Regions from separate parts of the Paenibacillus sp. JNUCC 34 genome, predicted to be linked through region 1. Evidence: riboswitches for the same ligand, from Rfam matches in the RefSeq annotation. Region 1 holds a riboswitch; the other holds the start of a gene.
What was found. Region 1 has a riboswitch for ZMP and ZTP ahead of purT (phosphoribosylglycinamide formyltransferase 2). Riboswitches for the same ligand answer to the same signal wherever they lie in the genome.
Positions count from the first base shown of each region.

Region 2: another riboswitch for ZMP and ZTP. It lies ahead of rpiB (ribose 5-phosphate isomerase B); the one in region 1 lies ahead of purT (phosphoribosylglycinamide formyltransferase 2).

Region 1 covers NZ_CM177770.1:2,392,953-2,400,681, reverse strand. Annotated here, with positions in the region: gene AC2TF5_RS11385 (DUF5701 family protein) at 1-56, opposite strand, end outside; gene AC2TF5_RS11380 (MerR family DNA-binding transcriptional regulator) at 261-971, shown strand; gene AC2TF5_RS11375 (purple acid phosphatase family protein) at 1,084-2,223, opposite strand; gene AC2TF5_RS11370 (histidine phosphatase family protein) at 2,349-2,930, opposite strand; gene AC2TF5_RS11365 (dihydrofolate reductase family protein) at 3,082-3,630, opposite strand; gene purT (phosphoribosylglycinamide formyltransferase 2) at 3,712-4,872, opposite strand; ZMP/ZTP riboswitch at 4,993-5,073, opposite strand; gene trxA (thioredoxin) at 5,133-5,444, opposite strand; gene AC2TF5_RS11350 (NADPH-dependent FMN reductase) at 5,474-6,028, opposite strand; gene AC2TF5_RS11345 (MerR family transcriptional regulator) at 6,021-6,416, opposite strand; gene AC2TF5_RS11340 (YebC/PmpR family DNA-binding transcriptional regulator) at 6,612-7,331, opposite strand; gene AC2TF5_RS11335 (hypothetical protein) at 7,490-7,729, shown strand, end outside.
Region 2 covers NZ_CM177770.1:435,517-443,245, reverse strand. Annotated here, with positions in the region: gene wecB (non-hydrolyzing UDP-N-acetylglucosamine 2-epimerase) at 1-633, opposite strand, end outside; gene upp (uracil phosphoribosyltransferase) at 683-1,312, opposite strand; gene glyA (serine hydroxymethyltransferase) at 1,804-3,054, opposite strand; gene AC2TF5_RS01955 (TIGR01440 family protein) at 3,114-3,701, opposite strand; gene rpiB (ribose 5-phosphate isomerase B) at 3,832-4,287, opposite strand; ZMP/ZTP riboswitch at 4,429-4,510, opposite strand; gene AC2TF5_RS01945 (low molecular weight protein arginine phosphatase) at 4,631-5,209, opposite strand; gene AC2TF5_RS01940 (manganese efflux pump MntP) at 5,248-5,808, opposite strand; gene AC2TF5_RS01935 (L-threonylcarbamoyladenylate synthase) at 6,021-7,130, opposite strand; gene AC2TF5_RS01930 (hypothetical protein) at 7,272-7,436, opposite strand; gene spoIIR (stage II sporulation protein R) at 7,506-7,729, opposite strand, start outside.

The sequences.
Region 1 (7,729 bases):
GGATAGCCTTTTTGAATCAAATTCTCTACTTGTCGGTTAAATTCGTTAGTGATCATTTGTCGTACCCTCTCTTTCGCTGGACAAGCTTTGGAAAGCTCTTCACCATTAGAGCAATTATTCTTACTCTTTTATCGTACTACATTCAAGCTAATACTAAACTAATATAATTTCTGCATTGTTTCTGCTAGACTTGTTTTAAATAACTTTATAAATGTACTTTAATCTTATTCAGCTTGAGTGTTAAATATTGAGGTGAACCCATGAATATAAGACCGATTGATATTGCAACAAAACTTAATATAAGTACTAGTGCCTTAAGAAATTATGAAAAACAGGGAATTGTTCCCCCTACAAAGCGTTCAGCAAGCGGTTATCGGATCTATACAGAGGAACATGTCGCATATTTTGAATGCATTCTAGCTATGGCCCCAGGTTTTGGGATGGAAGTAACTAAAGACGTTCTACGTAAAATTCAATCTGAGGAAGTGGATGCTGCACTCCGGTTGGTTAACCAAGTTCAGGCGAACCTGTATCGTGATACAATTCTGGCTGAAGAAACGATTCAAGTCTTGGAGTCGTGTGACCTCTATTTTCTGGATTCAGATGGAAGCAAAGAATGGATGACCATCGGTGAGGTTTCTGCTGCAACGAACATCCCAAGTTCAACAATCCGATACTGGGAAAAGATCGGGCTTATCACTTCTTCACGAGATTCACGAAATAGGTACCGAATCTTTAATCAATCTCAAATTCGTAAAATCATCCTGCTTCGTACCTTGCGGCCAGCCGTCTATTCATATGACTTAGTAGGGCTTAAACAAGCAATCGGGGCAATGGATCATCACGATCTGGAACATGCGAAAAAAATCGCTCAAGATTCACTAGCGTACCTGAACAACATTAACCAAGAACAACTTCGTGGCGGGTACTTTTTATACCTTTTATGCCAATTGTTGGATTTAATAGATTAATACCAGATTTAGTCGACACTAGAAAAAGGTAACATTACACAATAATGAGCGTACAAACAATTTGCCTGTACGCTCATTCGATCTTGCAATTTTAAAATACAAGCATCACAGCTTAGAAAAATACTTTTTTGCCATCCACGTCTTTCTTCACATGCCACTTATCAAAGAGTCGCCCCTCTTCATCAATAGCCCTCACTTCCAAGTTATCGGATGTTGCAACCACCTGAAGAAAATGAGGTACCGCCAAGGATTGCGCTGTGTGCCACTCTCTTTTCGGCAGCAACCATTTCGGCATGGATCCGGCACCACCCGCAACAATATAGACAATACCATGGTCAAAATCAACTTTTTCTTCACGAAGAGGATGACTCCGTTCATAAACAATCGTGTGTGAATTGAAGACGATATCCACTCCATATTGCTCTAATACAGGACAAAGCTGTCGCAAATCTTCCACCTGATACCCTCCGGATATATACGGCGGGTAATGAAAATAAACGACTTTCCACTTGGCAGTGGAGGATTGTAAATCGTTGATCAGAAATTCATACTGCTCGTTACCTGGACCGATTTCTTCTATGCTGTTAGGATAATGGTCCGGTTTGATAAAGTCAGTACTATCTAAGCAAGTAAAGTGAACATCTCCGTAGTCAAATGAATAGTAGTTTTTAGGCTCTTCAAATGCGAAGAAATCATAGTACCAAGAACCATTATTTTCATGGTTACCGAGACAACTATAGAACGGTGTAGTTGTCAGAAATTCGCGGCCGGGGCCAAAAAAATATGTATACCAGTCATCATAATTACTTCCGTCATTCACGATATCACCTATGAACAACGTAAAGTCGGGACGATATTTTTGCATTTGGCTGAAAATATTTCTGTTTATCATTCCATCCGTCTGATCGAATCCACTGTACCCACCAGTCTCACTTGTTACCGTAAATGAAAACGGCACGCCTTTAGATATGGCTGTCTTAAAAGGATGTGGTCCTGACTCAACATTAGTTTGTCCGTTACCTGAATCTATTTGGTAAAAATAAACCGTTCCCGCTTCAAGGCCGCTCACTGTGAGCTGGTGAATTTTTGAATGCCCCTCATTAGAGACGGTTGTGATCACTTGCTCCGGTTTTTTGTAATTACCTTGATATCCGCTATGGATTCTCTCCGCTAATAGAACATCTACTCTGGACGATGCCGGTTCAGATGTTTCCCACATGATCGTCATGGAGTCCACCGTTGGCCATTGCAAATAGGGTCCCTTAATGATTGTGAACACTGTTCCTCACTCACTTCCGCTTGGAGTTTTTCGTACCGCGCGTAGTGTTACACGATGACGATCGACCGATTTAAAACGTTTACATATTTAACTTTACTTTATTCAGGACTCCACAACCGCTGAACATGGCTCAACTGATTATCTTCAAATTCCAACTTATAAATATCCGGTTTGCTTGTCCCCTTCCAAAATTCAAAACCGTAATTAGAATCGAAATAATTCATTATGATTGTCATTATATTTCCATGGGTGCCAAGTGCGATTTTCTTCCCTTTATGTTCCGAGAGCAGTTGCATAATGATCGGTATAGCTCGATCCTGCGCCTGCCTCGTTGTCTCCCCTTCAGGCATGCAATAATCTATATCGATAAAAGATTGTTCAATTCCTATTAACAGCTCCTCATCGGATACAACTTCATTCAAAGTACCAATTGGTCTTTCAATAAGCTCGTTATACAAAATGATCTCTTTCTGTAGCAGTTCAGCAAGTGGAGCTACTGTTTCTCTTGCCCTGTTATACGAACTGGAGACGATCACATCAATTCCTTCATCTCTTAACAGCTCTGCTACTCTTTTAGCATCAGATTGTCCCTGATCGTTCAAGCTTGCGCCTCCCAAGCGCTCTAGTTCCAAAGAAAATGGAGCAATTCCATGACGAACAAAATACAGATATGTTTTCATTGTTCACCCATCCCCAAATTTTTTAAGTAATAATAACTTAATATACTTGTTAGTTGAACAGGTTGTAAAGACGTTAAAAAGAGCCGTGCAGGTGTCGGATATTGCAACACTTACACGACTCTAATTCAAACAATACATTTCGTTTGGCTTGTCACTCTTTGACAGGATGATAGGTGAGAACAACGACCCCCGAACTAAATGTCTGCGTCTCGGACAGTTTCAGTACCTTTTTATCCAATCCCTCTCCAAAAAGACGTTGTCCACTTCCCAATACAACCGGGAAAACCATGATCCGATATTCATCGATGAGGTCAAGCCGGATCAGGCTTTGAACAAGCTGGCAGCTGCCGAATACCAATATATCCTTGCCTGGCTGCTGCTTTAACTTATGAATCTCTTCACCGATATCCCCACTGATTATGGTTGAATTGTTCCATTCTGCCTTATCCAGTGTTGATGAGACTACATACTTGGCATAACCGTTCATCATCTCACCGTATTCCCCGGTTTGCTCGACCATATTTGGCCATGCCGCCGCAAACCCATCATACGTTACACGCCCCAGCAATAAAGAGTCACTATCTTTCAGTTCATTGAACTTGAACTTCTCCTGTTCTTCGCTATTAAACGGGAACGTCCATTGCGGATCTTCCATGACACCGTCAAGAGAAACGAACTCCGATACAACAACTTTTCTCATGATTATCTCCTTTAGCTACTTAAGATTTTAGATATTTATAATGTAGCATAAAGAAGTACTTTTTCAAAAAAACACTTTTAATTATGATTCTACAATAGCAAGCTCATCGAGTGCCAATCTTGCCTGGTTCCGTGCCGTTTCAACCGAGTCGGACGTTGATAAAGCGACTGCCATTCTCCGACCCGGCTTTGTAACCGGTTTGCCAAATACACGAACCTGCGTGCTCAGGACGGACAACGCCTTCTCAAGACCGGTAATACGATAGTGTTCGAGTTCAAGGTTTGCTTTTAATGGACGGCTGGCTCCCGGTGTCATAAGTACAATTTCAGGAATTGGATAACCGAGGATTGCACGAACGTGTAGTGCAAATTCAGAAAGATTTTGTGTAACTAATGTCACGAGTCCAGTATCATGCGGACGGGGAGAAACTTCGCTGAAATAGACTTTATCCTCCGTTAAAAAGAGCTCAACACCAAACAGACCATATCCGCCTAACTCGTCTGTTATCGTTTTCGCGATATGCTTTGCCTCTTTAATTTGAGTCTCTGTCATATGATGCGGCTGCCAAGACTCAATATAATCCCCGCTTTCTTGAATATGTCCGATTGGTGAGCAGAAGCTTGTTCCGCTTACGGAACGAACCGTGAGCAGCGTAATTTCAGACTCAAAGCGGATGAACTCTTCTATAATAACCCGCCCGTTCTGAACCCTGCCGCCTTCCATTGCCACGTTCCAGCACTGTTCAATGTCCTTCTCTGCACGGCAAACACTTTGTCCTTTTCCTGAAGAACTCATCAGAGGTTTGATAACACAAGGATACCCCATCTCCTTTACCGCTTGAACAAACTGATCATATGTGTCTGCGAATTTATAATCGGCTGTTGGCAGCCCCAGTGTTTCAGATGCAAGACGTCTAATTCCTTCTCGATCCATCGTCAGCTTCGCAGCACGAGCCGTTGGAATGACCCGGTGGCCATCTTCCTCCAGTTTGATAAGCTCTGAAGTTGCTAATGCTTCAATCTCGGGTACAATAAGATCCGGTTTTTCCTGTTCGATAATTTCCCGCAGCCGCTCACCATCCAGCATATCGATCACATAATGACGGTGGGCTACCTGCATAGCAGGTGCATGAGCATAGCGATCAACTGCTACCGTCTCGACTCCCAGACGCTGAGCTTCAATCAAAACTTCCTTTCCCAGTTCTCCCGAACCGAGCAGCATGATTTTCTTAGTTTCCAACATTGGCATATCCCCCACTTTTACCGCTCATAGCGGTAGTTTATTCTTGCGAGATAAGGATGCACTCCGAAGTTTATTCTTTCTTATCTCAAAAATAAAAGAGGCAAGGAGAAAGAAACTCCTTACCTCTGCCCAGGCGTACGGCCGTTGCTATATATGTGCTCCCTCATGGTTCCCCATGCTACGCCAGTTACACATAAGCATTTCATTTGTCACGTAAATCATACTGAAATCTTCGTCTATTTGCAACTTGAAGGGTATTTTTATTGATGAGTTTGGATTTTGCCTAAAATGGTATTTTTCCGCTGCAGGCCCACCAGTTTTTCCACCGGTTGGCCGTTTTTAAATAGAATCAGTGTCGGAAGACCCATCACACCATACTTAGAAGCGAGCTCTGGCTCTTCATCTGCATTCACTTTCCCGACGACTACAGAATCTTGCAGTTCAACGGAAAGCTCTTCCATAATGGGGAGCTGCATTTTACAAGGTCCGCACCAAGGTGCCCAAAAATCAACCAGCGTTATTCCTTTGTCGATGAGCTCTGAAAAATTTTCTTTTGTCATTGTCTCAAGCATTCTGCTATCCCCTTTATTAATAAAGTTGTTTATAACTTGATATTCAAAGCTTTTTCCAGAGCATGAAGCACTGATGTTATTCCCTGTTCCAAATCATTGTCCGTGATGTCTCCCGCTGCATTCATTTTCAAACTTATTTGTGGAATACACATCGTTCCCCCAGAGACTATATGTGCATTCAACATATTCAGAGTCATTAAAAGTGACGCATGAGCATTTTCACCACCTGATGGATGTGGCGAGGCACTCAACACACCAGTCGGTTTGTTATACAACTCACCTGATGACACCGTCCAGTCGATTGCGTTCTTAAGAACGCCTGGTACTCCGCTTGCATATTCCGGTGTGCTAATTAACACGCCATCTACGGACATAAGTTGGTTCCGGAAAGCCATAACGGCTTCCGGTGCATCCTCTCCGTTGATTTCGGGATTGAAATGCGGAAGATCACCTAATCTATCGAAAATCGTGAGGTTAATATGTTTAGGTGCCAATGCCGCAGCTGCTCGTAACAGATTTGTATTAGAAGAACGGTTACGGAGACTTCCGGATATACCTAAAATGTGAATCGTTGGTTCATTCATCGCTGCATCCCACTTTCCAGGAATTGATTTCACTCGCTGGGTGTTCTTCAAGAATCGAGCTTATTCGTTCCTCCAGGTTTGACTTTATACTCTCGAGCTGCTTGATTTGACCATCAATTTCCTTCAGTTTCTGTTGATATACCGGGAGAACCTCTTTACAAAATGCTTCTTTGTTCATCAACACGCAATTCAGAAAGCCGGCAATTTGTTCAGTAGTCAAACCTAATTTCAAGTAAAATTGAATAGTTTGCACTTGTTCAATCATGAATGAGGAATATTCACGATATCCGTTATCATGCCGTTTGGGGGCAAGTAAGCCCTGTTGCTCATAATAACGAAGGGAGCGGATGCTGACTCCGGTTCGATTGGCGAGCTCTCCAATTCTCAAGTGTCATGCCTCCAATTGTAATTGTATGGGTTTAATCAGATTATAAACGATGACACTAATGTCAGGGTCAATACAATCACATCAATTTTTTGCGATTTAATATTCACAAACAAGCACTGTGTCTCTGTGTCTTACAAAAGACACAAAAAAAAGCCGCAAGCATGCGACTTTTTTTCATTCATAGTACACGTAGATTTACTCCTCAGAATCCACATTATGATACACTTGCTGTACATCTTCCAGATCTTCCAGTGCATCAATCAATTTATCGAATTGCGGCACAGAATCTGTAGGAAGTTCAACATAGTTTTGGGCAAGCATCGTTAATTCAGCAACGGTAAAATCAGAGATACCAACGTTTCTGAACGCTTCTTGCACCTCATGGAACTGATCCGGTTCCGCATATACAATGATAGACTCATCTTCTTCAATGATATCGCGAACCTCTACATCAGCTTCCATCAATAACTCAAATACTTCATCCAAGCTCTTGCCTGTAACACCAATAACAGCAGTCGCATCAAACATATACGCAACAGATCCGCTCACACCCATATTTCCGCCATTTTTATTAAATGCGGAACGAACATCAGAAGCTGTACGGTTCACGTTATTCGTCAATGTATCTACGATGATCATGGCTCCGTTCGGTCCAAAACCTTCATACCGAAGCTCCGTATACGTTTCTTCCGCACTGCCTTTAGCTTTATCCAAGGCGCGGTCAATGATAGCTTTAGGTACGTTATATGTTTTTGCTCGCTCAAGTACAACTTTTAAGGCGCGATTAGATTCAGGATCTGGCTCACCTTTTTTTGCTGCTACATAGATTTCAACCCCGAATTTTGCATAAATACGACTTGTATTCGCATCCTTTGAGGCTTTCTTCTCTTTGATATTATTCCATTTACGACCCATGCTGTTCCCGCTTTCTTTATGAATTTTACAACCCTATTATAGCATTATAACCTATGATGAAAAAACTCCCTTACATAAAGAAGTTATGTTATTGAACATTTCTCCAAACAGTCCGATATTTCTTCTGATATTTCGTCATTTAGAGATCCAAAAGGAGGATGATTTACTTGAAAGTCGGAGCTGCACGTAAGGCTGCTATTGAATGGGTCGATCAATACGCTTCTCGAGAAAAAGGCTTCTGCGGGGCTTATTTCAGTGGTTCAACTGTAGGTCAAACAGATGATGAGGAATTGCCCGCATCATCAGATATTGATGTTGTGATAGTGACTAAAGCGGATACTCCCCCCATTAAACTCGGGAAGTTTGATTATAAGGGAACACTCGTGGAGGTTACTTAT
Region 2 (7,729 bases), 2.0 Mb from region 1:
TTCACGCCGATGTGCCGTCATGAGAATCAGACGTTTGCCTGACGCCCAGTCCAGAACGGGATGTGTGTAATCGGGCTGTACCGTATATTGAAACACATCTGTTACTGTGTTGCCTGTGACGTAAATGGTTGACTCGTTTTTGTTCTCTTTACGTAGGTTATCCGCAGACCAATCTGTTGGAGCGAAATGAATATCCGCAAGGACGCCTGTTAGCTGGCGGTTCATCTCTTCCGGGTACGGGGAGAGCTTGTTCCATGTACGAAGCCCAGCCTCCACATGCCCAACTTGAATTTTCTGTAAAAACGCCGCATAACTGGCAAGGAACGTCGTCAGCGTATCACCGTGTACCAACACGATATCAGGCTTAGCTTCCCGCAGAACGGGCTCCAAACCTTCCAGCACGCGGATGGTTATCTCATTCAGTGTCTGGCGGTCTTTCATTACATCCAGATCATAGTCCGGGACAATCTTAAACACGTCCAGCACCTGATCGAGCATTTGACGGTGCTGCGCCGTAACGCAGACCACCGATTCAATATGCTCGGGGTGACGCTGCAATTCCAAAATGAGCGGCGCCATTTTGATCGCTTCAGGACGAACGCCGAATATGGTCATCACTTTCACTTTAGACATGTTCGCTTCCCCCTCTTTACTTACATTCCATACTTATACGTACATGTTGTTACTTGGTTCCGTAAAGTCGGTCTCCTGCATCACCTAGTCCAGGAATGATATAGCCATGATCATCCAGACCCTTGTCCAAAGCAGCTACATAGATATCAACATCGGGATGCGCCTCTTGTACAGCTTTAACACCTTCAGGTGCAGCCACCAGGTTCATCATCTTGATCTGCGTGCAGCCACGTTTCTTCAGGACGTCGATTGCCGCGATAGCGGACCCTCCCGTTGCGAGCATCGGATCAATGACGATCAACTCCCGCTCTGTTACATCCGTTGGAAGTTTCGTGTAGTACTCCACCGGCTGCAAAGTCTCAGGATCGCGGAACAGGCCTACATGACCTACCTTAGCCGCAGGCAGCAGTTTAACAACACCATCAAGCATACCCAGACCGGCACGCAAAATCGGAATCAGACCCAGCATACGGCCGGAAATAACCTTTCCTTCGGTCTCAGCTACCGGAGTTTGTACGGAAATCGATTCCAGCGGAATACTGCGGGTTATCTCATAAGCCATCAGTGTGGCTACTTCGTCAACCAGCTCGCGAAAATCCTTCGTGTTGGTCCGCATATCGCGGATAAATGTCAGTTTGTGTTGAATCAATGGGTGATCACAAATCACCAATTTTCCCATGTCATGTCCCTCCGGTTGGTTACGATATGTTGAAATATAAGAAAGCACAAAATGGATTTTTATACTTTTTTATATTTCTCGCAGAAACGTCATCGCCCTTTGGAAAAGGACAACGGAATCGTTTCTGCTTGTTCAATATGGGCGTAAAATCTAGTGAGCTCCATAAATCTTGTCTATTATATCACTCCGTGAGATGATTTTACACCTGTATCCGTCATGTTTCTTACCTGCGTAAAAGTCCGGCGGAACAAGTGTAAACGGCTTCACCGTTCTTATCGGTGAAGCTCACGTTTCGCGGAGAAATATAGGCCAAGTATACATATAAAAATGCATACTTTCCTATATTTAAAAAAAACCTGGCATTATACTATCGTTTCCATTCTGTTCAAAAAGATGCCAAATCGCGCTGACAGAACCAAAAGCCCCGCCTTCTACGAAGACGGGGCCTGAAGAGCACCTTACAATACCTCACCTAACCAAGTTCGCATTAATTAGTATTTTAATTCCGGATAAAGCGGATATTGATCTGTCAATTCAGCCACCATACGTCCAGCTTTAGTGAGTGTTTCCTCATCCTTCGGCTGACGGAGGGTCATAGCAATAACTTTACCGATCGTAACCATAGCTTCCTCATCCATGCCACGGGAAGTCACAGCTGGAGTACCGATCCGGATACCGCTTGTTACAAACGGACTTGTAGGGTCAAATGGAATCGCGTTCTTGTTCACGGTAATACCGATAGAATCCAGCACTTTCTCGGCGTCTTTACCGGAAATGTCCAAATTACGGGTATCTACCAGCATCAGGTGGTTATCAGTTCCGCCGGATACGATGTTAAGTCCTTCAGAAATCAGTGTGTCCGCAAGTACTTTGGCGTTCTTCACCACTTTTTCAGCATGCTCCTTGAAGGATGGGTCCAACGCTTCACCTAGCGCAACTGCCTTGGATGCAATGACGTGCATAAGCGGTCCGCCTTGGGTGCCCGGGAATACCGCTTTGTCGATAGCTGCAGCCCATGGCTGCTTGCACAGAATCAAGCCGCCACGCGGTCCGCGCAGTGTTTTGTGAGTTGTTGTGGTAACGAAGTGTGCGTAAGGTACAGGGTTCGGATGCAATCCTGTAGCAACAAGCCCTGCAATATGAGCCATATCAACCATGAACAAGGCACCTACATCGTTGGCGATGGAAGCTAGTGCTTCAAAATCAATAATTCGCGGATAAGCGCTTGCGCCGGCAACAATCATACGTGGACGATGTTTGAAGGCTGCTTTGCGCACTTCGTTATAATCAATAAGGAAGGTATCTTCCTGCACACCATATGCTACAAAGTTATATAGAAGGCCGGATGCATTGACAGGACTGCCGTGCGTCAAGTGCCCACCGTGTGCCAGGTTCATACCAAGTACTGTATCGCCCGGTTTCAGTGCAGCCAGATAAACAGCCATGTTCGCCTGTGCACCAGAGTGAGGCTGAACGTTGGCATGCTCTGCACCGAACAGCTGCTTCGCACGATCACGTGCCAGATCCTCAACAATATCAACGCGTTCGCAGCCGCCATAGTAGCGCTTACCTGGATAGCCTTCTGCATATTTATTCGTCAGCACGGATCCCATTGCTTCCATAACCGCTTCACTTACAATGTTCTCCGAAGCGATAAGTTCAATGTTGCTGCGTTGGCGCTTCAGTTCCAAATCCATCGCTTCCAGTACTGCCGGGTCACTCTTGCGCAAATGTTCCATCATATTCGTATCCTCCCTAAATTAAAAAATAATATATGGTTAATCATCAATCACAACTACATCTAATTACATGCCACCCTATCATTCTCCTGCTCCATCCGATATACAGCCCGTTCTCCACCGATCAACTTAGGTCTCGTCATTGCCGCTGTCACACGAGCCTTCCCGATGTACCGGATACTCGGCCGAAATGGCACCGCAACACGGCGCAGATGCATTCCGATCATCGTCTCACCGATATCGATACCCGCATGAGCGGAGATGCTCTCAGCCAGACACGGATCATGGAAGCTCCGGTAAGCAGCAGACGCCATAGATCCGCCCGCTTTAGGAACGGGCACTGCAGCTACTTCCGTCAGTCCCAATCGCTCGAGTAGTTCCCGCTCTACAACAAGTGCACGGTTCAGGTGTTCGCAGCACTGGTAAGCCGTATCGAAACCGAACTCAGCCTGTACCTCTGCGATTCCGTCCAGCACCTGCTGCGCAGTCTCCAGCACACCGCCGGTACCGATCCGGCGGCCGGTGATTTCACTTGTACTGGTCCCGACGACCAGCACCTTACCTGCCCTGAGGCCTGCAGCCTCAGCCAATTCTCGCATGATCATTACCGTTTGTTCTCTCAAGCCATGATCAACCGGGTAATCTGTCATGTGTTTCAGCCCTCCTTGGATACGATAGTCTGAAAGCCAACTGCCTGATGTCTTAGTTACTTAGTTACTTAGTGACTTAGTGACTTAGTGACTTAGTGACTTTAGTAACGTCCATCCTTACAGTACGAACTTATCCCTTCAGATAGCGTTCCTCAATGGCCTTGATTTTGTTCACCCTTCCAACATGCCGCTCACCCTGACTGAAATCTGTCGTCAGCCAAGCTGTAACGATTTCTGCTGCAAGGCCGGGGCCCACCACTCGTTCGCCAAGGGCCAGCACGTTGCTGTCATTGTGCTCGCGGGTAGCTTTTGCCGAAAATACATCATGTGTCAGCGCACAGCGAATTCCTGGAACCTTGTTCGCCGCAATGCTCATGCCGATTCCCGTTCCGCAGATCAGAATTCCACGGTCAGCTTCTCCGGATACGACTTTTTCACATACCGGAAGCGCAAAGTCAGGATAATCCACCGAATCGGAACATCCACAGCCCAAGTCTTCCACCTCATGCCCGAGATTCCGAATGACCTCTGTGATCTCCTCTTTCAAACGAATACCTGCATGATCCGTGCCCAATGCAATTTTCATATGAAAAACCCCCTCGTATGTTTCATCTTTTGTATCGGCATTTACAAAATGCTCGTAATAACAACTCGTTTCATTATAACCCAAATTGTTAGCAAAAGACGAAAAAAAGAGCAGTCCGCGCACGTGTAACGTGCACCAATTGCTCTTTGCCCAGGCGACCGGCCGTATGTTCCGGTGCTCCATCGTGGTTTCATCCACTTCGTCGCCAGTTACACCGGAATCCGTGTTTTTCCCCTTCATCTTAAAACATACGGAAAAGAAAAGCAACGGATATTTATTCATAACTATGATCGATTAATAACTTCAACTATAACGACAACTGAACACCCGCAAATCACGTTGCTTACTCTCTCTCCAGCTTGTCCAGCAATCGGAACAGCGCTGAACGGATTTCTGCCGCTGTCGCCTCATACTCTTCCAGCGAACCTCCGAACGGATCGGAAATATCAAAACTCGGAATACGCTGCCGTAGCTCGATCAACCTCACCTTGTCTTGCTCCTGAAGCTCAACGCCTAGGGATCTCATCATCTCCATGGATGCCAGCAGACTGTCCTGCTCCTGCAGATCCGTCAGTACCTGCGCATCATTCTCGACGTATTCTTTTAGCGTATGAACCTTGTCTGCCGCATAAGGAAACTGACGAATCGCATACTGCTTATGGGATAACGTCAATGTCAGAATCAGATCTGCCCACTCGACAAGATCTATGCTCAGCGGCTTGGAAGACATGCCGTCCTTGATCTGCTGATCGCGGAGTACTGTTTCAGCATGACGCGAGATTGGCATTCCTTCTGCAGCCGAAACACCTGCGGAACGAACTTCAAGCGGAATCCCTCTCCCCTTAGCGAGCTTGCGCAGCATACCTTCGGCCATAGGACTGCGACAGGTGTTGCCGGTGCAGACGAACAATATGTTTTTCACGGTCTCCACCTCCCCGAAAGTTTACTGCCGTCATTGTATCAAAATATAAACATCAAACCAAATACCAACAAAATGACACCGCCGGTCATTTCTCCATATTCACCGAGCCTGCTGCCCGCCTTCCGACCGAGCATCAATCCGAGAATCGACATTAAGCCTCCGACCACGCCGAAAGACGTTACGATGATCGCCGTATCATTCACGAACATGCCAAGCGAAACCCCTACCGAAAAAGAGTCGATACTGACACTAAGCGAATACAGTAGCATTCCGAGCAGCGTGGTATGATTCACCGGCCGACCTTCCTCTTTATGAAAAGAGTTCCAAATCATATGTCCCCCCAGCAACAGGAGAAGGCCTCCTGCGGCAAGCCCCGTAACATGTCCGAGCAAAGCGCCGATATAACGGCCGGCGAACAGCCCAAGCAGCGGCATCAACATGTGGAAAAAAGCAATCATCAAACTAACATTCAGGACATATTTCAGCCGGATGCCTCTCATTCCAACACCGATACCGAGTGAAAATGCATCCAAACCGAGCGCCACGGCCATAATCAGGATCGTCGCGAGCTGTCCTGACTGGACAGACGTTTCGAACATGCCTATTTCCCCCAAGTCCTTATGGTCTTGTACACCATATGCGGACAAGGGGGGATTGATGCCTAAAACCCTTGTGGGCGGGTTCATGCCAGTGCCTCGAAAGATTAAAAGCGGCTACCTTAGCTTAGCAAGTTACTATGAACGTCTGAAGCTTGGGTGGCAGGGCGTCACCCCTCTCTCCAGCTTCAACATAGCAACTGTGCCGCGCTCTCCTAATCGACTGTCGGCTCATCACCCGACGCATGTATAATGTGATGACCCGCCGCCTTCAGCAGCCGGTTCATCACCGCTGCGCCAAGACCTTTATCCGGGCAGGATTCTGCCAGGATAAAGGTCGCGCCTTCTTCATCGAATTGGCGCAGCCCGGCGTAAAGCCGGTGTGCCGCTTCCTCCGGTGCGGCCAGGCTGCCGAGCGAGACGGCGACGTCCGCGCGGTAGCTACCGATGTGCTCGTCGAACGACAGCACACCGGTCGTCTCCCCGCGCGCTCCGGCGGCGTCAAGCTCGGTCTGGATCTTGGCGGACACGGCATCGGCCGTCCGCCCCTGGACGATGCACAGCGCACCCTTGGGTGCGTAGTGCGTGTACTTCATGCCCGGCGAGCGTGGCGCCGGGCTGTCTGCGCTCCCGGCGCGCGCAAGCGCCGGGTCGCGCTGCACGCTTGCCGTGAGCGCGGCAAGCTGCTCTTCCGTGACGCCGCCGGGGCGCAGCACCGTCACGGTACCGTCCTGGCCGGCCTGGACGACCGTCGACTCGACACCGACCCCCGCGGGGCCGCCGTCGAGAATGCCGTCGATGGCACCAGCCAGATCCTCAAACACATGGCCAGCCAGCGTAGGGCTTGGCCGGCCTGAGCGGTTGGCGCTTGGCGCAGCAACCGGACAGCCTGCGGCGCTGATCAATGCCAGCGCCACCCTGTGATCCGGCATGCGGACCGCAACCGTATCCAGTCCAGCCGTCACGCGCGGAGATACCGCGCCGGGCTTCACCGGCAGGACCAGTGTTAACGGTCCCGGCCAAAAAGCCTCCATCAACCGCCGCTCCGTATCATTCACTCCCAGCACGAGCCCGTCCAACTGAGACGTATCAGAAATATGCACAATAAGCGGATTATCGGAAGGGCGCCCTTTTGCAGCAAAAATCTGTTCCACCGCAGCTGTATTTCTGGCATCCGCACCTAGACCGTATACCGTTTCCGTTGGAAAAGCTACAGTCCCCCCGGCCGCAAGTACAGCACCAGCCTCATTTAGCGCTAAGGCGTCCTCTGATCCCGGAGTCCATAAGGAAAATTCCGCCTGCTCTCGATCTGATCCTGCAGTCAGTGGTTGTCCGGCAACAGAAGCTGCTGCTCCGGCTTCATGATTGACGCACACCTTCCACAATTCCGTAACCTTACCCCCGGCGTGAAAGTCCTGTCCCAGATTCCCGTTCTCTTTTCGTTCCATTGTTATCCCAAGCTTTCTTTATAATAGATCACCCAGCTCGGCAGCATGCTCAAACACCAAACCAGAATGGATTGCCGTCACCATTTGTCCAAAAGAAAAAGCGCTTGTATCCTCCAGCCCCGGCAGCCTCATGACGGCCCCTTCGCTAAAGAGAAAGCACTCTTCTGCTTGAAATTGTATCATATTTCGCTACCAATGACGATGAAGAATTGACCAGCAGCCTTGCAGCTATCTTGGTGCCAATCCATTGACTTAGAACAACCCGACAATCCAATCCCACAAACCGATGAAGAAGTCGAATAAGAAAAACCGCACCTCAGGCTCACTTGAAGCAGCATTTCCCCGTTCCTCCGAAGCATCGTTGTCACCGGCTTGCACTGAAGCCGTTCTTACTTCGTTGTCTACGGGCTGGGCAGCCGCATCGCCACTGCCTGCATCAATGAAGCAAAGCGGCGGGAAAAGCACACACCACCAGT